One region of the Lysinibacillus sp. FSL R7-0073 genome, then DNA from elsewhere that is predicted to be linked to it. Evidence: riboswitches for the same ligand, from Rfam matches in the RefSeq annotation. Region 1 holds a riboswitch; the other holds the start of a gene.

What was found. Region 1 has a riboswitch for FMN ahead of MKY88_RS06325 (ECF transporter S component). Riboswitches for the same ligand answer to the same signal wherever they lie in the genome.
Positions count from the first base shown of each region.
Region 2: another riboswitch for FMN. It lies ahead of ribE (riboflavin synthase); the one in region 1 lies ahead of MKY88_RS06325 (ECF transporter S component).

Region 1 covers NZ_JBBPAS010000001.1:1,322,584-1,334,724, reverse strand. The annotation lists gene MKY88_RS06345 (AraC family transcriptional regulator) at 42-905, opposite strand; gene MKY88_RS06340 (hypothetical protein) at 1,276-1,473, opposite strand; gene glnA (type I glutamate--ammonia ligase) at 1,560-2,894, opposite strand; gene MKY88_RS06330 (sodium-dependent transporter) at 3,086-4,432, opposite strand; gene MKY88_RS06325 (ECF transporter S component) at 4,617-5,204, opposite strand; FMN riboswitch at 5,423-5,610, opposite strand; gene MKY88_RS06320 (RNA polymerase subunit sigma) at 5,765-7,048, opposite strand; gene sigX (RNA polymerase sigma factor SigX) at 7,045-7,578, opposite strand; gene MKY88_RS06310 (ATP-binding protein) at 7,657-9,432, opposite strand; gene MKY88_RS06305 (response regulator transcription factor) at 9,425-10,141, opposite strand; gene ccsB (c-type cytochrome biogenesis protein CcsB) at 10,257-11,438, opposite strand; gene resB (cytochrome c biogenesis protein ResB) at 11,435-12,141, opposite strand, start outside.
Region 2 covers NZ_JBBPAS010000001.1:1,577,184-1,589,324, reverse strand. The annotation lists gene MKY88_RS07565 (DUF2829 domain-containing protein) at 26-247, opposite strand; gene MKY88_RS07560 (GNAT family N-acetyltransferase) at 318-1,163, opposite strand; gene MKY88_RS07555 (histidine phosphatase family protein) at 1,176-1,724, opposite strand; gene MKY88_RS07550 (ATP-binding protein) at 2,208-3,515, shown strand; gene MKY88_RS07545 (spore germination protein) at 3,779-5,242, opposite strand; gene ribH (6,7-dimethyl-8-ribityllumazine synthase) at 5,393-5,860, opposite strand; partial or broken gene ribB (3,4-dihydroxy-2-butanone-4-phosphate synthase) at 5,906-6,496, opposite strand; gene ribE (riboflavin synthase) at 6,524-7,162, opposite strand; FMN riboswitch at 7,346-7,471, opposite strand; FMN riboswitch at 7,588-7,713, opposite strand; gene MKY88_RS07525 (ABC-F family ATP-binding cassette domain-containing protein) at 7,827-9,452, opposite strand; gene MKY88_RS07520 (YibE/F family protein) at 10,062-11,186, shown strand; gene MKY88_RS07515 (YibE/F family protein) at 11,183-11,950, shown strand.

The DNA.
Region 1 (12,141 bases):
CAAGAATGCATTTGTTTAGCATTCTTGGCTTTACTTTATCGTTATTTAATCGGAATCCAAATTTCTGAGTATGAATCAGGACTATATGCATCTTCTTCAGGGTACACCTCAAGCTCCGCTGTTCCTGCTGGCTCATATGGATTGGATGGGAACCATTCTGAATATATTTGTTTCCACGTATTTTGCATGGCATCTGGCATAGGGCCATGTACCTCAAATACAACCCATTTTGATGCAGGTACTTCCATTGTTAATAGATCTTCGCCTACATCCCCTTCATGATTTGTAGCAATCCAGTAATCAATGAACCCCTGTTGTCCTTGGCTTGTATTTGGTACACAAACGCCCAGTACCCCATTGATATTGCCATTATTTAATTGATATAGCTGCTGATCGAAGCCACTCTCATTGATTCCCTGCCAAAATAATGGGATTTCTCGAGTATTCTCTCCATCTTGGCAATTGTAAGTTCTTTTTACACCAACAATTTGAAACTTGTCTTTTTCTACGATTTTATACTTCATTGGTTCTGCTCCCTTCAAGCTTACCTGAATAACCAGGCGATTGTATGATTGTAATGGTCCTTGCCTCTTTCTCGCTTCACTCGGCGTTACATAATGCTGTTTACGAAACGCTTTTGTAAAAGCTTCAGGAGTTTCATAGCCATATTTGTAGGCGAGATCGATTATTTTTTGATCTGTATCCATTAATTCCTGGGCTGCTAATGTTAATCTCCTCCGTCTTAGATAATCCGCAATGGACATATCCGTTAAAATCGCAAATGTTCGCTGAAAATGAAAGACAGATGAATTAACCTCCTGTGCAATTTGTTCAATGGTTATGTTTTCTAATAAATGATCTTCCATAAAATTAATGACTTTTTGAATCGACTCAATCCAACTCATTGCTCTCACTCCCTGATACCATCTTAAAATAGTTCATGCTTTCCAGCCTGTCTTTTTATGCTAACTTTGGACAGGTACATTTAGAAGCAGTTTAACATCACTATGACATTTCCTAATTCCGTACTTTACATACGTTTTTTACTCTTTCTCCTCTAAATTCCATTGTACTAAATATCAAAATATATTAAAAAATAACAATGATATATTTATATAACGGACAAGACCTTTATTGTCCTTAAATAAAGGGAGGGTAATGCTGGGATCTTCGCGCGACTACCAATAACATTCCCAGAAGATCGACCATCTCTTATCTTTATTTCCATAAAAAAAGTCACGTCCTCTCGACATGACCATCTTTTTACATATAAAATTACTGGCTGTTTTCGTCTTGATGTTGATAAATAATTAAGGCAGAATGGATGACCGTCTGTTCTCCGATATAGAGGGTATTGTATTTGATATCAAGTATGAAAAAGTAACTTAAATCTAATAAAGCCCGATTAATATCATGTTCAAATTGCACAATATCGTTGTTTTGAATTGTCACAACTTGAGTCGTTTGTGTCATTTCCCACACCCCTTTTCCTTAATGATAGATCAAAAGGGTATTAAAGTCAGTAAAAAAATATTGGAGCTTTTTAGCTCCAATATTTTTTAATACATCGTTAAATATTCTTCACGCTCCCAGTTATGGACCCGTGTGCGGTATTTATCCCATTCGATTTCTTTAGCAACATTAAACTTTTCATAAATATGATCACCTAGAGCGTCTCGTACAACTGAATCCATTTCTAATTCAATTAACGCATGTTCTAATGAAGAGGGTAAGCTATCAATGCCATTTAATTCACGCTCTGGACCTGTCATTTTATAAATATTTCGATCTACCGCTGCTGGAGGCGTTAAATCCTTGCGTATGCCATCAAGTCCCGATGCCAAGATCACAGCCATTGCTAAATAAGGATTCGCCGCTGGATCAACTGAACGCAATTCAACTCGTGTGGATAATCCTCGAGCTGCTGGTATACGAATAAGTGGTGAACGGTTTTGAGCAGACCATGCAACATAGCATGGAGCCTCATAGCCTGGAACTAATCGTTTATAAGAATTAACAAGTGGATTCGTAATTGCCGTAAATCCGTGTACGTGCTGGATAATTCCTGCCATAAAACTACGTGCTGTAGCGCTTAATTGAAGTTCTGCGTGTTCATCATAGAATGCATTTTTATCCCCTTCAAATAACGATAGATTAAAATGCATGCCAGAGCCGTTAACTCCGAATAGTGGCTTTGGCATAAATGTTGCATGTAGCCCATGCTGTGCAGCGATTGTTTTTACGACTAATTTAAATGTTTGAATATTGTCGCATGCTTCAATGGCACTAGCATATTTAAAATCAATTTCATGCTGCCCAGGTGCTACTTCATGGTGAGAAGCCTCAATTTCAAAGCCCATCCCCTCTAGCTCTAAAACAATATCCCGACGACAATTCTCCCCTAAATCTGTCGGTGCTAAGTCAAAATAACCTCCACTATCATTTAGCTCAAGCGTCGGATGCCCCTTTTCATCTAGCTTAAAAAGGAAAAATTCTGGCTCTGGGCCCAAGTTAAAGGAAGTGAAGCCTAACTCCTCCATTTCCTTTAAAACGCGCTTTAAATTAGAGCGTGGGTCTCCTTCAAATGGTGAGCCATCTGGCCTTGCAATATCGCAAATAAGACGTGCCACCTTACCCTTTTCAGCTGTCCAAGGAAAAATTACGAATGTATTGAAATCTGGTCTTAAATACATATCTGACTCCTCTATACGTACAAAGCCTTCAATCGAAGAGCCATCAAACATGACTTTATTGTCTAAAGCTTTTTCTAATTGACTCACAGGTATCTCTACATTTTTAATCGTTCCTAATATATCAGTAAATTGTAGGCGAATAAACTTCACATTTTCTTCCTTTACTCGGCGTATAATACCTTCTTTTGTATAATGTTTCATTTTCCACCACTCCAATGTAAATTTAGTTAACACATTTTTTATGACTGCTTTTAAAATACATCACTTTTTTTTTTTTAGCAATATATATGTGAGGTTTTATAACATCGTTTTTTTAGAATATATTCATCTTGATTTTCGATACATAAAAAAGGCGTACCCATTTACTAAATGGATACACCTTTTATATATATTTAATATTGTAATAGCATATTTACGAACACTACGAGAATGACAACTGGTACTATGACTAACATTAATATCCTGTAAATTGAATAATACCCTTGACCCATTTGGCTTCCCATTAGCAGTTCTCTTTTCACAAATTCCTTATCCACGACATATGAAATAAAGATTGCAATGAACAAGTTCCCCAATGGTAGCATTAAGTTTGATACTAAAAAATCAGTTGCATCAAAAATATTCTTTCCAAAAACGGATACATCCGCTAGCAGGCTAGAGGAAAGAGATGCTGGAATGGCCGCAAGAAAGACGACTACACCAAGACATGAAGTCCATACCAAGCGAGACTTCTGACTATTTTCCATAAATGCCGCAACAATAATTTCGTATAAACTAAACGAGGACGTTAATGTGGCAAATAAGAATAATAATAAAAACATCGCTAAAAATACTTCCCCAAATGGCATTTGGCTAAATGCTGTCGGTAGCACCATAAATAACAAGCCCGGCCCAGCTGCCGGCTCTAAATCAAAAGCAAATACGACCGGGAAAATAGCTAGTCCAGCTAAAAATGAAACAAGTACCGTCAGCATAACCACGGAGCCTGCTGAATTCGGTAGACTCACATCTTTTTTGAGGTAAGAACTATATGTAACAAGACAAGAAAATCCAACTGCTAATCCAAAGAATGATTGCCCTAAAGCTTCTAATAAGGCTTTTCCGGTAATATTCGAGAAATCAGGCCATAAAAAGAATTTTACCCCTTCCATGGCGCCATCTAATGTGACAGCACGTATCACTAGGACAATGAACATAATAAAGAGCAATGGCATCATCCATTTATTCGCCTTTTCAATACCATTTTGGACACCTAATGAAATTACAAGTACGTTTGCTAATGTAAACAAAGCCAAACCTACAAGTGTAATCCAAGGTGTACCAATTATTTTTCCAAATAGTTCTCCAGGATCAATAGCCGGATCAATGACAGCACCCGCTACTCCTAGCCCACTATAAATAAAAATCCAGCCCCCGACAACGCTATAAAATGTTAGTAATAAAAAACATCCGAGAACACCCATGCGGCCAATCCATGCCCATCCTTTTTTCGTAGGAGCAATTTTTTTATAGGCAGTGATTGCCTCTGACTGTGTACCTCGTCCTAAAATATACTCAGATAATAGCATCGGGAGCCCAATTAACAATGTAAACAGTACAAAGATTAAGAAAAACGCGCCACCGCCACTTTGCCCAGTTACATACGGGAGCTTCCAAATCGCTCCTAGTCCAATTGCAGCACCTGCTGATGCTAAAATAAATCCTAACTTACTAGACCACTGTCCTTTTTTTCCACTCATCTCTTCAAACTCCTCAAACTTTCTAAACTCTTCTCTAATTTTACATGAAAATATAGCTTTCGACTAGGTTTTACTAAAAAAGAACTAGTGTTAATTTGACAACCCATTACCTTTTTCTATTTTTCTTTCTACATTCCACCCCATAAAAAAAACCTCGAGTTGATCCCTCGAGGTTTAGTACAATTTATTTTGTTATATACATAGAACGCTGGCGGTCAATCCATTTACGCATCGTCGTAAATAATAACGCCATAATTCCCGTTAATAAAATACCTTTGACAATATTAAATGGTAAAATACCAGCGACAATCATTTTATAAAGTGAATCACCTACAACAGGCTCCATCCCTAAGAAGTAAGTGTACATTGGTAAAAATACAGCATAGTTTAAAACACTCATTCCTACTGCCATCACAACTGTTCCCATTGCTAAACCTCCAACAAGACCAGCGATTGTTTTAAAGCGATTAAAAATAAAGCTTACTGGCAAGATAAATAAAATACCTGTTACAAAATTAGCCATATGCCCTACCGGAACGCCTGTTGGAGTGCCTGAGAAAATCCAATCCAACACATTTTTAAACAATTCTACTAAAATACCAGCTACAGGTCCCATCGTGATTGCTGCAAGTAAGGCAGGCATATCACTGAAGTCCACTTCCAAAAATGCTGGGAATGGCGGAATTGGGAAATTAAAAAGCATTAATAAAAACGAAATACTGCTCAGCATACCAATCGTAATAAACGATTGAAGTTTGACATTTTTCTTCATAGAAAACTCTCTCCTCTTTGCTGATTCAATCTCGCAAGAAGAAAGGTGACGATCTTTCAATTGTTTCATGAAAAAACCCTTATGCATTTAATAAAGCATAAGGGAGAAAGGCATAACGAATAAGCGTCCTCATTAACTATTTTTGAGCACTGTTTGAAAAGCCATACAAAAAAGCGCTCGGTCATAGTTCATTTCATGACAATGAATGACGATCGTACCTTCATCTTCTCCCATCCAGACTTTAACTGTCGGCCTTGGAATTTCACCAAGTCAGCCATGCGAAAATTCGCACAGGTCGCGGGCTGAAGAGTTTAACATAAATCAAACGAGCTAATGAATGTATTCACTAGCGATTTATGACTCTATTACCGCCGGTCGGGATTTTCACCCTGCCCCGAAGATGAATCATATTATTTTATTCTACAGCTTTACTATAAAGAATTACGAAGTAAAAGTAAATAGTTCTGCTCAAAAAAATCCGATTAAATTGCTATGTTTTATAAATAGAAAAGGCACTCCCGCCATGCAGGAATGCCTCTCTTGTTTTTTTCTTCCTTCGACTATGGTAAAAACTGTTTATTCGGTCCCACTGGCTTTGGTAAATAACCCTTCAAATCAAACCCTTCCCAGCTTTCTTGCACAACATTATCTAAAAGTAGCTGTTGATTAAAGCTAGCAGCAGTTAACATCATGGCCTCAATTAATTGAGTTGCTTGTATTGGTTCCATAGATGTTAAATCAAGTGGAATATCAAAAGTAACAACTACACCTTCCGCTTGTTCAGTGACTGTGTATGTTACATTTTCAGGCACTACGGATGTATAGACATCATCATTTTTATTTTTCATCATTGTAAGTGCCTCTGTGACTGTCTCAAAAGATTGACGGAAATCTGGTGATAAATATTCTGCACCATTGGTATCATGGTACAAGTAATAATTAAAGTTCTTTGCATTCGTTAAGGACATTGCTTGACTTGGCTCACCTTCTTGAGAAAACTCATATAGGGTTCCATCTTCATTTTGGATTTCTACTTCGGTATATTCAGAGTCCGAGAATGTATCTTCCATTGTGCCTTTATATTCATTCACTGTAGCAGAGGCAACATCATAGTCATTCCCTTTTGGCAAGACATGGATGAGCTTATCTTCCTTTTCCTTCAGCTCTCCTTTATAAGGATGATACTCTGTAAATCCTTTAGCCTCCTCGTCAATTTGAGGAGCATACTTTTCATACATCCGTAGGGTAGAAGGCTTCTCTTCTCCAAAATCAGTAGCCACACGTTCATTTGGTATCACATACGTCATAGGAACACTTTCCGCATCACGCCCTGCCAAACCAATACGGAATACGACAGCATCTTTTACATCCTCCTCATAGACAGATGTACGTAAAGATAAAATGCGCTCATGTTCGGCGACAATACTTTTGGAATCCAGCACTTCATCCTGCGTTGCCGCTTCCTTTGCTGCTGAATCCTCTTGCATCGTAGAATACTGTGCCGTTTCAGGAATACTCGCTTGATCTTTTTGCTCACCTTGGTTGTTCTTCAATATTGTGCTAACTAGTATTGTTAGCACAAAGACTGCGGCTACACTCATATAAATCTGCATATTACGTACTTTTGATTTTGTCGCAGGCTTTTTAATGATAGCATCTTCCTGTTGAGATGGTTCATCTTCTATAGGTTCTTGCATAGCTTCTTGAAGGTGGATATTATCTTGCAAGCGAGCATCCGCCATTAACCGATTTAATATATCTTCTTTCGAACGGTGGTCAGAAAGCTTAGGGGCATTGTTCAGTACATGTTCAAGCTGCTCATCATCAAATGGCTTATGTGTCATTGCCGTTTCGCCTCCTGTTCTCTGATCGGCTGTAGCTGTTGCCTTAAAAATTTAATGGCTCGATGCTGGGTTGTTTTTACCTTCGCTTCTGTCCAATCAAGTATTTGCGCCGTTTCTGCAATCGATAAATCCTGGAAATAGCGCATAATAATGACCATTTTTTGATCGCCAGTACAGTTTTCTAATGCTGACTCTACTTGCATAAATTCATCACTGGCCTGTAGCATTTCCTCCGGTGATGGTGTGTTTGAATGGAGCTGTTCCGTTTCCCAGTCAAAGAAATCAAGCGAATGCTTCTGACGCACAGCTTGCTTTCTAAAATGATCAATCGCAACATTTTTGGCTATTGCAAAAAGCCATGTTTTCTCACTACTATTGCCTGCAAATTGATCATATGAGCGCAATACCCTTACATAAACTTCATGCGCTAAATCCTCAGCAAGTGTACGGTTTTTTACTAGATAGATTAGAAACTGGAACACATCTTGATGATAGGCATCGTATAGTCGATGGAACACGGAGTCATTCAATGCACTCCACCCCCGTTCTATATTATTTGTCGTCTTACATTCGCAGAAGTTACAGTCAACTAATAACAAACCATGTTATTAATCGAATGGTAAATAAAATGTGAAGGTAGTACCTTCCTTAAGCACACTATCTACCATAATATTTCCTGAGTGTGCCTTTATAATATTTCGTGCAATGGCTAAGCCAAGTCCCGTACCCCCCTTAGATCGAGTACGTGCCTTATCTGCTTTATAAAAGCGTTCAAAGACATAAGGTAAATCATCTTGAGGAATGCCATGTCCTGTATCTTGAACAGAAATTTTAGCGAATGTTGGCTCCTGCTCCACTTTTACTGTGACAGATCCCTCGTCCGTATGTCTTAGTGCATTGTCGACTAAATTTGTGAGTACTTGCTCAATGCGATCCTCATCTATATTAATCATCGCATCGTCATTAAATTCACTATCAAATAGTAGACGAATATGCTTTTCTTTTGCAACCTGTGCAAATTTGTGAGTAATACGTTCGAATGTAGAATTAATTGGTAATTCATCTTTATAGAGCGTCATATGTCCCGATTCCATGCGTGCTAAATCTAATAAATCCGTGACAAGGCGACCCATTCGTTTGGATTCATCATAAATAATTTTAGTTATTTCATTACGTTCTTCCTGATCTTGAATAAAATCATCATCCATCAATGCTTCAGAATAGCCTTGAAGCATGGCGATTGGAGTCCGCAATTCATGAGAGACGTTCGCAATAAAATCGGATCGAAGTTTTTCTAGGCGGTGTTGTTCAGTCATATCACGAATAACAGCGACTGCACCACGAATGATTTCTCCACTATAAAGAGGACTAATTGTAAACGTATAGTAATTACCATCCATTTCAATTTCCTCTTCTAGCTTATCCTCAAACATTAGTACATGGTCCAGCATATGATACAGCTCTGGCGGTATTGGCTTAGCACTTTGTGAGCCTTTGTTTACAAACCATTTTTGCATCAGACGTTCCGCTGGTGGATTACTTAATAATATTGTACGGTCGCGATTAAATGTGATCACTGCATCTGTCATGGATGTCAAAATATTGGATAGCTGTTCATTCTCTTGATTGATGACCTCTAAATTATGCTTTAATTGACGACCCATTTGATTGAAAGCAACTGCCAGCTGTCCAATTTCATCATTTTGAGTCGTAGGCATTTTCGCTTCAAAATTCCCTTTTGCAATTTCAAATGCCAGCTCACGCATTTTTCTAAGTGGTGAAGTAATACGTGAAGACAAGAAGAACGCAAAAAATGTAGTCAAGACAAATGCTATGAAAGCTGCCAAAAAGACAATTTTCGTCGTTTCCTTGGACGTTTTATGTAGGGCATCGGGGCTTTGATAGATGAAAACTGCTCCATGTACAGCATTCTCTACATTTAATGGGAAACCAAGCACAACGTAAGATTCCATTTTCTCTTGATCTGTAGAGGAGGGCATCATCATTTCTTTAGTAATTGGTTCATCTGATTGAAAAACTTCACGGAAAGATTTATTTGCCAAAATAGTATCTTGAATTTCCTTTTTATTGAGTCCCTCTTGCATAGCAAAGGATACCTCTACATGGCTGATTGCGATTAGTGCGTTGGTGCCTTTAGGTAAAATATCTTTTAATAATTCCGAAGTCGATTCAGCTGTTTCATTGTCATCCACTATACTTGCCACAGTGGCAGCGGTTTGACGTAAAGATATTTCCGCTTGCTGCATATGGTAGTTTTGAAGAAATTCCAGCATTAATACCGTGAAAACAAATAATACAAATGAAACGAGAAGCAATATGGTTACCCATAGCTTCCCGACAACACTATTCCATATTCTATTCATTGACAACCTCAAATTTGTAACCAACGCCCCAAACCGTCACAATCATTTTAGCAGCGTTTTCAGAAACACGGTTGAGTTTTTCACGTAAACGCTTTACGTGTGTGTCAACTGTACGTAAATCACCAAAGAAATCGTAATGCCAAACCTCTTTTAGTAGTTGTTCACGGTCAAATACTTTGTCTGGCGATTTCGCTAAGAAGTAAAGTAATTCATACTCTTTTGGTGTTAAATTCACCTCAATGCCCTCTGCCGTTACACGGTGTGCATCATGATCGATCATCAAATGCTGGAACACCACTAAATCTTTTGAAGAGGATGCATTTGTCGTTGGTGAGAATGCCTGTGAACGACGTAAAATGGCCTTCACACGTAACACTACCTCACGAGGACTAAATGGTTTTACAATATAATCATCTGCTCCTAGTTCGAAGCCTTGAACACGATTAGCTTCCTCGCCTTTAGCAGTTAATAAAATAATAGGAGTTGCAGCGCGTTCACGAATTTCTGCACACACTTCTAGCCCATCTTTTTCAGGCATCATAATATCAAGTAAAATACAGTGATATTCTTTTTCTAAAGATTTTTCGATCGCTTGTTCACCATTTTCTGCCTCGTCAACAAGGTATCCTTCTCGCTCCAGATACATTTTTAATAAGCGGCGAATTCGATCCTCGTCATCTACTACTAATACTGAAATATTTTCTGACACTTTCACGATCCCTCTCTTCCAATCTTTCTCTAACTTCTATTGTACATGGTGCGACACATATTGAAAAGAAAAGAAAGCCTCTTCGCTAGAGCGAAAAGGCTTGTTGTTTCACAGGTTATGCGTAGGAGTGTAAACCTGCAAGAATTAAGTTAACAGCAATTAGGTTAAATAATATAATACCGAAACCAATTAATGCTAACCAAGCAGATTTTTGACCTTCCCAGCCTTTTGATAAACGTAAATGTAGGAATGCCGCATAGAATAACCATGTAATAAGAGCCCATACTTCCTTAGGATCCCAACCCCAGAAACGACTCCAAGCAATTTGCGCCCAAATCATCGCAAAGATTAAAGCGCCTAGGGAGAATACAGGGAAACCAATTAACACTGAACGATAGCCAATTTCATCTAGTAATTGTAAATTAACACGCTTCACAAGTGGTTGGAAAATAGCACTTATTCGACGACGTGCAATTAAGCGAATTAATAAATACAATACAGACCCTACTAATAAAGACCAAAAGACAGTTGTTAATTTCTTCGCATTAATTAATGCTGGCATTTCTACTATTGGTGACATGCCATGCTCTTCAACCGCCTCATACTCATTCATACCGAAAACTGGTGGTAAATTGTAAATAATTTTACGCGTTGTTCCTTCTTTATCCACGTAATTGTAGCTAGATTCATAATCCATTGCACTGAATGTAGATGTCACAGCGACAAACCCAACAACTACTACAAGACAGTACATAACGGCTTCTAACCAAAATCGTTGTTTAGAAGGCTTCGTTAAATCTACAACCTTTAATAAGTAAATAAGTCCAGCCACAGCACTGATCGCTAAAATAGATTGCCCTAATGCCGCTGTAATCACGTGAATTGTTAACCAATGGCTTTGTAATGAGGGCACTAATGGACTTACTTCTTTCGGGAACATTGAAGCATAAGCGATAATTAAAAGTGCTACTGGTAATGCTACTAATCCAAGTGCAGATAAACGATAAATAAAGTAAATTAAAATAAACGAACCAACAATGAACATACCAAAGGCAGTTGTAAATTCAAACATATTACTTACTGGCGCATGTCCAGTATAAATCCATCGTGTAATAAAGTAGGCAAGCTGTGATACAAATCCAATAATTGTTACGACAATGGCAAGTTTACCCCATTTACCAGTGTTTTTACCCGTAGCATTCGCTTGCTTAATGGAACCACCAAATAATAACGTCGCAACTAAATAAGCAATAAAAGCTACAAATAACAGGTTTCCACTTATGTCAATCAAACTCATAAGGTGTTGTCACCTTCCTTTTCTTTAATGCCACCATCCGTGGACTCTTCGCCAGCCTCTTCTTTCTCTAACTGATCTTTGTATGGAGGCAATGCAGCAAATGCTGTAACAGCATCTAAATCCTTTTTCATGCTGAACATATTTTTATTAACATGGGCAGCCATTAAAACACGGCCATCCGGCTCAACTTGAAGCCATAAACGACGGTGATTCCAGTATGATCCAATTACGACACCAAGCATAAAGATAACTCCACCAACAAATAAGATAGGAATTGTACTATCTTTACGGACCGTAATACCAGACATATCACGCATCTCTGCTGCAGCAAATTTCATTCTGTATTGATTTTCACCTAGCGGTTCTAGTGGTGGCTGCATAATTTCCACAAAACTTACTTCGCCTTCTGGTGTTTCTGGCGTAGTCATTTTAAATAAAAATGCTGGATTATTTGGAATTGATGTTTTTGTTTGGGGTTCTCCATTTTCAAAGCCATCAAAATCTGGTGTATAAACTAGAATTTGCACGGAAGACCCATTACCTAAATCATATTCTTTTTTAGGATTTGTTAAATCAATTTCCACTTTACCAAGTGATTTTTCACTCGCCTTATTAATTAATTCAAAATTCATTTGCTTTAATTCATTCAGACGATAATCCATTTGATAAAGAGCGTAGCCATCTTCTTTTAATGGGTGATTGA
Region 2 (12,141 bases), 250 kb from region 1:
AAAATTGAGATGACTTCTCATATTATTATTCAACGACAATCCAATCTTCTGCTAATAAATCACATACTGTAGGCGTGAACATTGTGTAGCCTTCTCCGCGTACATTAATCAAAAAATAAGGGTTTAAAGTCTCACCATCGTGTTGGCTTTGACCAACTAGCTTCACATATAGTTCAGCACCGCCCCAACCTTCACGAATACCTTTATCTCCTGCTTTAAAACGTGGTAATATTTCTTCAAATGTCATGTCTTTCATCCTCTATTCCCATCCATTATCGCATTAGTATACTGGATTTTAGTTAGGTTGACAACTATGGTTAGCATTGCTTTTTCATCTGTACCTGCTCTGTCGTCACCTTTAGTCCATTTTCCACTAAATAGCTCGTGGCTGGACTGCTAGCTAAGAAATTAACGGCTGTTATATTCACCTTATGAGCTGTCACACTGGCTAAGAAGCGCGGCAGTAATTGGATATTACTCTCTTCTACTACTTCCAATTGATAAAGAATGACCTGCTCCAACTCACCCTGTTTATCCCATGCTGTTTTATATAACATATAGCCCAGCACATCATTTGCTTCGTTATAGAAAACCCTAGCCTCTCCCTGCTTAACGCTATGCCAGCTACATTGCCAAGGAACATCTTCCTGATAAAACGGCACATGAGGTAATTGCTCTGGGCGAATTATTTCTACTCGAATTGCTGATGTATGTTCTACCTTCGCCTCATATTCCCCACTTAAAAACTGAAGTTGATCAGTTATAACATAGCCATATTTTTCATACAAAGCAATCGCTACCGAATTTTCCTTTATTGCTTCCAGTGTGGCAATTTCAACATTTTCTCGTTCATAAATAGCTAGAGTTTCCTCCATTAATAATCGTGAAACGCCTTTCCCACGATAATTAGGCGAAATACCCGTTCCCCCATTCCAAGCTATTTTCTTGCCATCCATGTGACGAAAACCGTTCACGACAATACCAATTGGTTCATTATGGTCAAAAGCGACAATGGAGTGCTCAGCTGACAATCCTTCCCCAACAAGCCGCTGTAAAAACATCTCTGCTGTCATGTGGATTGGCACAAAGTATCCTTCAAAGCCTTTGTTCCACGCCCGTAATACTTCCTCTAATGTACATTGTGAAACTGTTTTAATATTCATCGTTTCCTCACCTCAAATGGAATCTAATTTTGCTAAATCTTCTAATGTCATTTTCCCCAAAACTTCATATCCTTGACCTAAGCCTTTAGGTTTTACAACAACCGTGCCCATATTCGAGATGTCCCCTAGTCCCACATTTTCTGGAAAACTATGACCAATCATTACTCTATTGATTCCCTCTGGAGGTTTCATTTCCAACATAGATTGAAAAGCCATTAAAATTGTATTTTGTTGAACATTCGAAAGATTTCCACCTAACATAAAGATCTCAAACAAAAAAGGGTCAATCTGTACTTGAACATTTGGAAAAGCCAACTGAGCTGTTTCAATCGTTCGACAGAAAGGACTTGCTGTGATAGGCGCAAGGATGGGAATTTGCCAATAACGTAACATTTGGCCATAATAAATAGCCTCATGACGGCCTTGTTCTGATAAATTTCTTTGATACTGACAACTTTGAAATAGACCATTAGCTTGATCTACACCAACTGTTGCAGTCCCATGTCTTGCATATAAAATAAGTCCTCCCTCTTTTAATAATTTCAGGAGATCCTTTTCCAATTCTTTCATCCCCTTCATTTTATCACTTTATTCTTTGTAATGTATGTCTTACAAATAGAAAAAAGCTCCCTATTTTTCAGAGAGATTTTTTCCTCTATATAGAAATAATGAAACTATCGATTTCCGCATGAGTCGCTGCTCCTCGTTCCCCTCAACTTTTATATACAGTACTTTATCTACAAATTTTGTCGAAAAGATTATATACGACTGGCACCTATTCTTTTTTTATGTGACCTTTGTTTTAGAAAATTTTTGAATTTTCCATGAGTATAGGAAATGAGACATAAAATGTGCTGTTTCACCTTTTTAGTTTACTTTCTTGTAAAGGATTATTAAACTAGTGTTTACGGTGTGTAATTTTAAAGTCATATTGATTTTGTGTTTTAATTTATGTAGGATAAACAAGCATTGTTTGGTTTACAAACAAAAAATAGAGTTAATTAATATTCTAGAATATTAATAGATGAGGAAGTCCCGAGTAATATGAAAAATCGAAAAATAAAGCTTATATTAATTCTATCCACAATTTTATTATGTTTGTTTACAAGTTTAAACATCATTACCTCCTATGTAAAAATTAAAAAGACCGTTGAAGAATCAATTGCTAATCAAAGTCTTGAGGCTGCTAATTCCATTGCTTCTTCCATCGATACAATTGCTTATCAGCAATTTTTGAATAATCCGCAAAAGAATGATTATTATTGGGAAGTAAGAAGTTACTTAAATGATGCAAGGGTAAAGCTAGGTGCATTATTTGTTTATACATTACAGGTGGATAATCCAAAAGTTTCAAAAGCAATGGTGATGGGTCTGCCAAGTGAACTAAAAAAAGGATTTGAAATAGGTGAGGTTTGTACTGTTCCAGCTAAACAAGTAGAAAAAGCCTATCATGGTGAAACCTATGTCACAGAGGTAATCCATGATTCAGTCCATGGTTCTTATTTATCTGTTGGTGCGCCAATTAAAGATGATACAGGCAAAATAATTGGTTACCTAGGCATTGATATAAGTGCAGATACATTGAATGGTATTAAAGGCAAAGTAATTGAAGATAACCTATTTATTTTTATTTTCAATGGTGTATTTATTTTAATTGTTGCTGGTTCTTTTTTATTTTTACAAAGATGGTACCAAAAAGAGGTAGCGAAGGAAGTAGGAGCTACAGAAGACACTTACCAAGCAGAGATCAAAACGTTGATTACTTCGGTGTCATCGTTACGTCATGATTTCACGAACCATATCCAAGTTTTACATGGCCTTTTACAGTTAGAAAAAACAGATCAAGCAAAACAATATTTAGCATCACTGTCTAAAGAAGTACAAGCGATTAAATCATTAAAATTAAATATTGACCATCCAGGTTTATCCATATTATTACAAACGAAAAAGCTAACAGCACAGAATCATAATATTGATATGGATTTTACCATCTCTCAGGGCGATTTTAATAAAATTAAAACGACCGATTTAATCAAGATTCTATCGAACTTAATTGACAATGCGATTGATGCTGCGAATGAATTGCCTGAGGGGCAACGTAAAATTATGATTTGTTGTCGAGCTGATGAAGGACAATATGAATTTAAAATTACGAATACAGGACCGAATATTGTAGACGCAAACCAAATCTTTAAACAAGGATTCTCTACGAAAAAGCATGAAAATGGTAAAATTCGAGGGCAAGGACTATTTATTGTGAAAGAAATTGTCCATAAATATCATGGAGATATTTCGATTGAATCATCGAAACACCTTGAAACGACTGCCATCGTCCATATTCCTTTTAAATAGCTACAAAATGTAGAGAGCTTTAGACAAACGCCATTGAGAAGATAACTCTCAATGGCGTTTGTTGTTCTTCTTCTCTTTCACATGCGTAGAAATAGAAGTTCAGCACTAAGGTTTCTTAAAAGTTGATTGGTACTAGGGGTAACAGCTCCTACGGAAATAGGAGAGAAACAGCTCCCCTCCCATAGTGGCAAGTTAATGTAAAAAAGACTGTAGACAATCTCTAATTTTTTTGAGCTTGTCTACAGTCTGATGTCTGGTAATGGTCATACACCCTGATCTTTTTTTGTTTTATTATTAGCAGTTCTTGTCCTGTCCTGTGATTTTAGGAAGGAAGGACGTAGACTATAGCCCTTCGGCGATAAACGCAGTAAGGATTTTCCAATATTACCCTTTTCAAAATCTGCACTAAAATTAATATAGGGCACACCTAGAACACGCATATTTGCTGCATAAATGATAATGAAAAATACTGAAATAAAAAATCCAAATAGACCCAAAAAGGCTGAAAATAAAATGATGATTAACCGGAAAATACTCATTGCGGTCACAAAGGCTTGATTGACCAGTGTAAATGCAGCAATGCTTGAAATTGCAATGATAACAATCATCGAAGGGCTTGTCACACCAGCTTTAATCGCAGCATCTCCAATAATTAACCCTCCAACAACACTGATCGAGCCACTGATGGCACTAGGCAAGCGTAAGTTGGCCTCGCGGAACATTTCAAACATAAATAGCATCATCATTATTTCTAGTATCGTCGGAAATGGTAATCCCGTTCTTGATTCAACCACTGTCGCAAGTAGAAGATATGGGAGCTGCTCTTGATGATAAGTTGTTACGGCTAGCCAAAAACCAGGAAGTAACATACTGATCAGTATCCCAAATATTCGGAGCACCCGTTCCATTGAACTGACAATGATCGGATATTCATTGTCCTCAGATGTTTTAAAGAGCAGCATAATATTAGCGGGAATAATCATGGCGTAGGAAACGCCATCGATCATTATTAATATTCGTCCCCTCATTAATGCTTGAAGAGCAAAATCTGGTCTTCCCGTATAATCGTGTCTAGGGAGAACTTTTGCCGTTTGTTCAATTGCCTCCATTAGCAAATCACCATTGACGACAATATCTGTATCAATTTTTTGTAATTGTAATCGGATTTGTTCTAGCATATTTAAATTCACAATGTCTTCCATATATAAAACGGCTACCGTTGTTTTAGAGCGTTGACCGATTTCTAATGTTTCTACACTAAATGAATTTGTAGGTAAACGTTTTCTTAATAAAGCTATATTAATAAATACATCTTCAATAAAATCATCTCTTGGTCCCTTTACAACTAACTCAAGCGTTGTTTCCCCCGTCTCACGATTAGGTCTATTTGAAATATCACTGGAATAAATCAAGTGATCTTCCTCAAAATATAATAAGACATGGCCCTTGTAGACTCTTGTAATTATATCCTCCTTCTTAGTGACCTTTTGTAAATAGGGAACGTGAAGATGCTGTTCAATTAGCTCCTCTAACGTTTCATCAGAACCACTATTAAATAAGGATTGGACACGTTCGACCACAACTGTTTGAAGGAGTTCTTCGTCTATCATGGCATCACAGGTTATCATATGGACCGTATGTTGCTGAAATTTATACTGTTGGAATATTACATCAGCAGAGCGTTGAAATAGTGATTTCAACATTTTCAAATTCATCATTTGTTCCATTGAAATACTTCTCATCTCCTACTGAGCCTGCTCAAGTTTAGTACATTTATGAAAACTTCGACATGTAATAAATATACTTAGGCATATTTTTCCCATGGACATAAAAATTATTCAAGAAACAAATACTGTTATAACCTATTCAGGATGTCTTTAGCCAATCATTTTTTGTAGATTAGCCATCTCAATTGCCGAGATCGCGGAGTCATAGCCTTTATTACCTGATTTTGTTCCCGCACGCTCAATCGCCTGTTCAATATTTTCTGTTGTAACAATACCGAAAATAACTGGCACATTGGTTGTTAATGAAACATTCGCAATACCTTTGGCAGACTCATTACATACATAGTCATAATGTGTCGTAGAACCACGAATAACAGTACCTAAACCAATAATGGCGTCATATTTCTTTGTCTCTGCTAATTGTTTCGCAATGAAAGGCACCTCAAAAGCTCCTGGCACCCATGCAACATCAATGGAAGCTTCATCTACACCGTGTCGTTTTAACCCATCCATTGCACCATCTAATAATTTACTTGTAATAAACTCATTGAATCGACCTACGACTACTGCAATTTTTAAATCCGTCCCAATTAATTGTGCTTCAAATGTTTGACCCATTTTTTTATATCTCCCTCGTTTTTAGTTTGTTGTAAATGATTGACTACGATAAGCGGCTAACGCCTCAATAGAAATCATTTTTAATCCATGATGTGCTGCATACTTTGTCAATTCATCAAAGCGCATCATGTGACCATCGTCTCCCATAATTTCACAAATTACTCCAGCAGGAATACTGTGACAAAGCTTGGCTAAATCAATGCTCGCCTCCGTATGGCCTCTTCGCTCTAAGACACCATTATCCTTTGCGATTAGTGGAAAAATGTGTCCCGGTCGACGAAAATCAGTTTTTTTTGCCTGAGACTCCAGCATCTTTTGTATGGTGAAAGCTCGCTCAAAGGCACTAATCCCCGTTGTTGTGTCCATATGGTCGATACTTACGGTAAATGCAGTTTGATGGTTATCCGTATTATGCTGAACCATTGGGTGCAGATCTAATTTATATGCTAGCTCCTGCGAAATCGGTGTACAAATTAGACCTTTTCCATAAGTCGCCATAAAGTTTATCGTTTCCGGAGTGATAAATTCAGCAAGCGCTAGAAGATCCCCCTCATTTTCCCGATCTTCATCATCCACTACGACGATCACTTTCCCTTGTTTTAAATCCTCTATGGCATCTTCAATTGCATGTAGCACTATTTTTCATCTCCTCATTATGTGATCTTAAAAACCGTGTCGTGCCAAATAATCTCTTGTTATCATTGACTTGCCTTGCCCATTTTTCAAGTCGTTTAAAATATATTTACCGACTAAATCTGTTTCAATATTGACGAATGCGCCCATTTTTTTCATACCTAAAATCGTTTCCTTATAAGTATGAGGAATCAGTGAAATAGTGACTTGATTCGTTTCAACCTGAAAGATTGTTAAGCTTGTGCCATCAATCGTTATAGAGCCCTTTGGAATACAGAAACTTGTTAGTTCCTCAGACAATTCGATATCAATATAAACCGCGTTGGCCACTGGACGCTTTCGTAAAATCTTCCCAATGCCATCTACATGACCAGCAACAAAATGCCCCCCAAATCGCCCGTTAGCAGGCATGGCACGCTCCAAATTAACCGGATCACCTATTGTCAGCTGATGTAAATTTGTAGCTTTGACGGTTTCAGGCATAACATCCATCGTAAGCTCTTCATCCGTAAAATGGGTCACCGTTAAACAAACACCATTGACTGCTATACTGTCCCCTAACCCTACATCTTCAGCAACTTTAAATGATTGAACCGTAATTTTCATACTGTTCTTATTGCTTTGCAAGGCTTTAATAGTGCCAATATCCTCTACAATACCTGTAAACATTTCTTCACCTACTTTCACACTGATCTTTCGTAGCTTCTATCCATCGCTTTTGGGTTTCTATCCGTCTCCCTTCTAAAGCTTATATAAAACGAAAAACCCCTTTGACAAAGGGGTTTTGGGAGTATAAGACATCAATAAATAAGCCTACTTGGATATTCATTTTTTCCATAGACTATTATCTTATTTGTTCTTCTCCCATCCAGACTATCACTGTCGGTTTTGGATTTGCACCAAATCAGCTTGCGCTCACGGACTTTGAATTTCTTCATCACCGCCGATTGGGAATTTCACCCTACCCCGAAGAACATCTTCTATTCAATTGATTGGCTAAAAAAAAACTTCCCAACATATTTGCGGGAAGCAGTGTCATAAATGCATAGTCAAATAGACCTTCTAAATTAAATTGAATTTAAAAAGCTCGCACTTATACCCTTCTCCCATCCAGACTATTACTGTCGGTTTTGGATTTGCACCAAATCAGCTTGCGCTCACGGACTTTGAATGACTTCATCACCGCCGATTGGGAATTTCACCCTACCCCGAAGGATCATTTTATTTAGCTAGTTCTTACGATAACACTATTTAATTATATTATCTATACTTCTGTCCGTAATTTTTTTAAAAAAAGCACCACCTCTTGCTATAGAGGTGGCTGCTAAGTCCTTTAATGGTTTATTTTTTGAACATAATCATCATAATTTCCCGAAAAGGCCGTCATCCCAGTTGGTGATAATTCTAACAATTTATTCGCTAGCTTATTAAGAAAATAACGGTCATGAGAAATACATAATAATGTGCCGTCAAATTGCAATAGAGCCTCCTCCAATACTTCTTTGCTAAATAAATCAAGATGATTGGTTGGTTCGTCCATAATAAGCACATTTGCTTTTTGCAAAATAAGCTTTGCTAAGGCTACACGTGCTTTTTCCCCACCGCTAAGGGAGGCTATCTTTTTAAAAACATCTTCTTTCGTAAATAAAAAATTACCGAGTACTGATCGTATTCTTGCCTCATCCACCGAAGGAAAAGGACCCCAAACTTCGTGTAATATTGTGTTATTAGGATGCAATGACTCTTGCTCCTGATCATAATAGCCTATTGTCACACCATTCCCCCATGCGATAACGCCACGGTCTGGTGTCAATTCATGTAATAACGCCTTTAATAGCGTTGATTTCCCAACACCATTGGGACCTACTAATGCAACCCGATCGCCTCTATATAAGGAAAACTCAATATCTTGCACTAATGTTTTCCTGCTATTTTCTAGCTGATAGGAGAGCACTACATCTTTTACCTTCAACACTTCTTTATGTGATTTCTTATCTGTAGCAAATGCCATTTGTGCGTGTTTTAGATCCTTGTGAGGCTTTTCAAGACGACTTATTCGTTCAAGCTGCTTCCTTTTATTCTTGGCGCTTTTTGAGGAAGTAGCCATCGCAATATTCCGCTCAATATAATTCTCCATTTTGGCGATTTGCTGCTGCTGCATTGTATATTTCTTTTCCATTAATTCGCGATTTTTCGCCTTGCTTTCCACATACTTAGAGTAGTTACCGCTGTATGTTGTTCCATGGGTACGTTCAATCTCATAAATTTCATTGACAAGGGCATCTAAAAAATAACGATCATGAGAAATAACAAGAATAGCCCCCTGATAGCCCCGTAAATAGCTTTCAAGCCAGTTTAAAGTCGCAAAATCCAAATGATTAGTCGGTTCATCTAACAGCAACAAATCCGGCTGCTCTAATAAAATTTTAGCAAGTGCCAGTCTAGTTTTCTGTCCGCCACTTAATGATGCGACAAGTGTGTTTGTCGGCGTACTCCCAAAGCCCATTCCATTTAACATACTATTTATTTTTGCCTCGACATCATAGCCACCTTGCTGTGAAAACCAATCTGATTTTCTCTCATATTTCTTCATAACTTGTTCCAGCTTTTCAGGGTCATTTATGCAGGAAGGCTCACCCATCTGCATTTCCAGCTCTCGAAGTTCCTTTTCAGCCTCTTGAAGCTCAGTAAATGCGCCAAGCATTTCTGTCCAAATCGTATGGTCTGGCTGTAACCCACTATCTTGTCGCAAATAACCTAGTTTAATTCCCTTCCCTATAAAAATGTCCCCTTCATCATAAGAAAGATCCCCTGTAATGATCTTTAGTAGTGTTGATTTTCCTGCTCCATTTACACCTATAAGTCCAATCCGATCGCCACGTTCCAATTTCATTGATATCTTTGAAAGAATCGGATCTCCCAAGTAGCTCTTACTAATTCCATTTAATTGAAGTATCATTTTTTCAATCTCCTTATTTATTTTATCCATTACTACTAAGCTAATTGCTCAAGAAATAAATGGACATATAAGGTTACACATCACTTTTCACTCCTTTCAAACACAAAAAAAGGCGCCGTCATAAACGGCACCTTACAAACATCCCTATAATCAATAGGGCATGTTAAATTTTACAATTAAACAAAAAAACGCCGTTACGTACCGGCGTCTAGCAATCTATTCATCCCATTTAATTGGGCATCAATCTGTTAGAAATAAAGAAGGCAAAAAGCACCGGAATCTGTATCGATATGAAATTTGCTTAAAAAAGGGCACACTTCTCCCTTAGCCAGCAAATCCCCACAAAGATTGTAAGATTTTACCTCTGATTCAGTTAAACCTTTCGCACAAACAGTTTCCAATCACTTCGCCCTCCCTTCGAATTTATAATACCAATTAATCTATCATATTTTTTTTTAGAATACAAATGTCCTGCCGCATTTTTATAGTATAAATGCCTTGGAATATATCATTCCTATCGTTAAACTTGAGAATATATTGGAACTTACTATTCTTAAAATCGTTCCTGTACAAGTGACTATTCAGTCCACTAGTTTGGAGGTCATTTCATTGCAATATTTAAGAAACATAACGTATAAACAACGTATTTTCTACGCCTTGTTATTACTTGGCTGTGCCCTTTCCATTTTTTTCGTTCATCATAATGAACAATTTTATGATCGACCCATTGCTGAAATTCTAAAAGTCAAAGTGGCAGATTCTGAGCCAATAACAGATATGTATGATAATGACGATATGTTGTATACACAGCAAATGAAAGCTGTGCTTAAAAATGGGCAGCACAAAGGACAAATAATTGATTTGACGAATGACTATTCTTCATCCGGAGCTTTTGATCAGGAATACCATGTCGGCAATGAAATCTTTGTCGCCATAGATGAACATTCAACAAAATCAGAGTTAACGGGCTCTATTCTCGATTTGAAACGAGATCAAACAATTATGATGATCGCTTGGATTTTTATCTTTGCGCTACTTATCATCGGTAAACGACAAGGTTTATTTGCCATTATTAGCTTAGTCATAAATGCCTGCATTTTAACATTTGCATTAGACCTTTACGTAAAGCATGGCAGCCTCAATTTATTATTCATAAGTGGGGTTTGTGTCCTATTATTTACCATTATTTCGTTGTTACTGATTAGTGGTTTGAAGACGAAAACATATGCAGCGATTATATCTACACTTTTAGGGACAATGATAGCCCTCATAATTAGCACAGCTGTGATGTGGTTAACAGGGGAAAACGGTCTACGCTATGAGGAAATGCAATTTTTAACACGTCCCTACCGAACCGTCTTTATGGCTGGTTTATTTATTGGTTCACTTGGGGCTGTTATGGATGTCGCCATTACGATGTCTTCTTCTATTTTCGCCCTATATGAACAAGATTCTCGTATTTCTTTACAAGCTTTAAAGGCATCCGGTCATGAGATTGGAAAAGACATTATGGGTACCATTACAAGCATATTATTTTTCGCCTATATTTGTGGCTCCATACCAATGGTCATACTCTATTTGAAAAATTCCTCTACATTAGGACTGACACTATCCTTGAACCTTTCTTTAGAGCTAGCTCGTGCCCTTGCAGGGGGTATTGGAGTAGTCCTCACCATACCTATTAGTCAATATACCGCTATTTTTTTCATTAATCGAAAGAGGGTGAAGGCATGAATGTCATCGTTGTATTGGCAGGCATTTTATGTTTATTAATGGTGGTAGTTGGAGGAAAGCAAGGACTACGCTCGTTTCTTTCTTTATTTTTAAATTTCGGCGTGCTATTTGTGACTATTTTTCTTATGACAAACCCTAAAAATAGCCCTATCATCCTGACGTTTATTGCGTGCACTGTTATCAGTTGCATTAGTTTGTTTTATATTAATAAAACAAATAGTAAAACCATTACAGCGTTTATTTCCACAATGGTGACGATCGTTGTTTTATTGTTTTTTATTACGTTAGTAACGAAAAAATCGATGATTCAAGGCTTTGGCGAAGAATCAACGGAGGAAATAAGTATTTTTTCCCTATATATTGGTGTGAATTTCGTGCAGATTGGTGCATCGGTCATTATTATGAGTACGATTGGTGCCATTATGGATGTTGCCATTTCCATCGCGACTTCGATGCATGAAATTTTTTATCATAATCCTTCGATTAGTAGAAAGTCACTGTTTACCTCTGGATTAAATATTGGAAGAGACATTTTAGGAACCGATACAAATACTTTATTTTTTGCTTTCTTTGGTGGCTATTTAAGTTTACTCATATGGTTTAAGGATCTCTCTTATTCAATTGGCGAAATCGTCAATTCCAAAGTATTTAGCGCAGAAATGATGACGATTTTTTGCGCAGGCATCGGCATTGCCCTCATTATTCCTATCGCATCCTCCGTCAATGCATATTATTTAGTTAAAACACGAGAAAAAACAGAATAGCACTCACATAGATACCATACCTATCTTTCGTCAGAGGGGCTGGGCTGTAGCTTACTGGGTGTCTCAAATGATTTTTGAGACGCCCTATTTTGTTGCATGATTTCCATTGCAAATGCCGTATTTTCTGATAATATTTACCATATGATGAATACAGAACTTTTAATAGGATTGTTGTTCCATATTTCATGCCC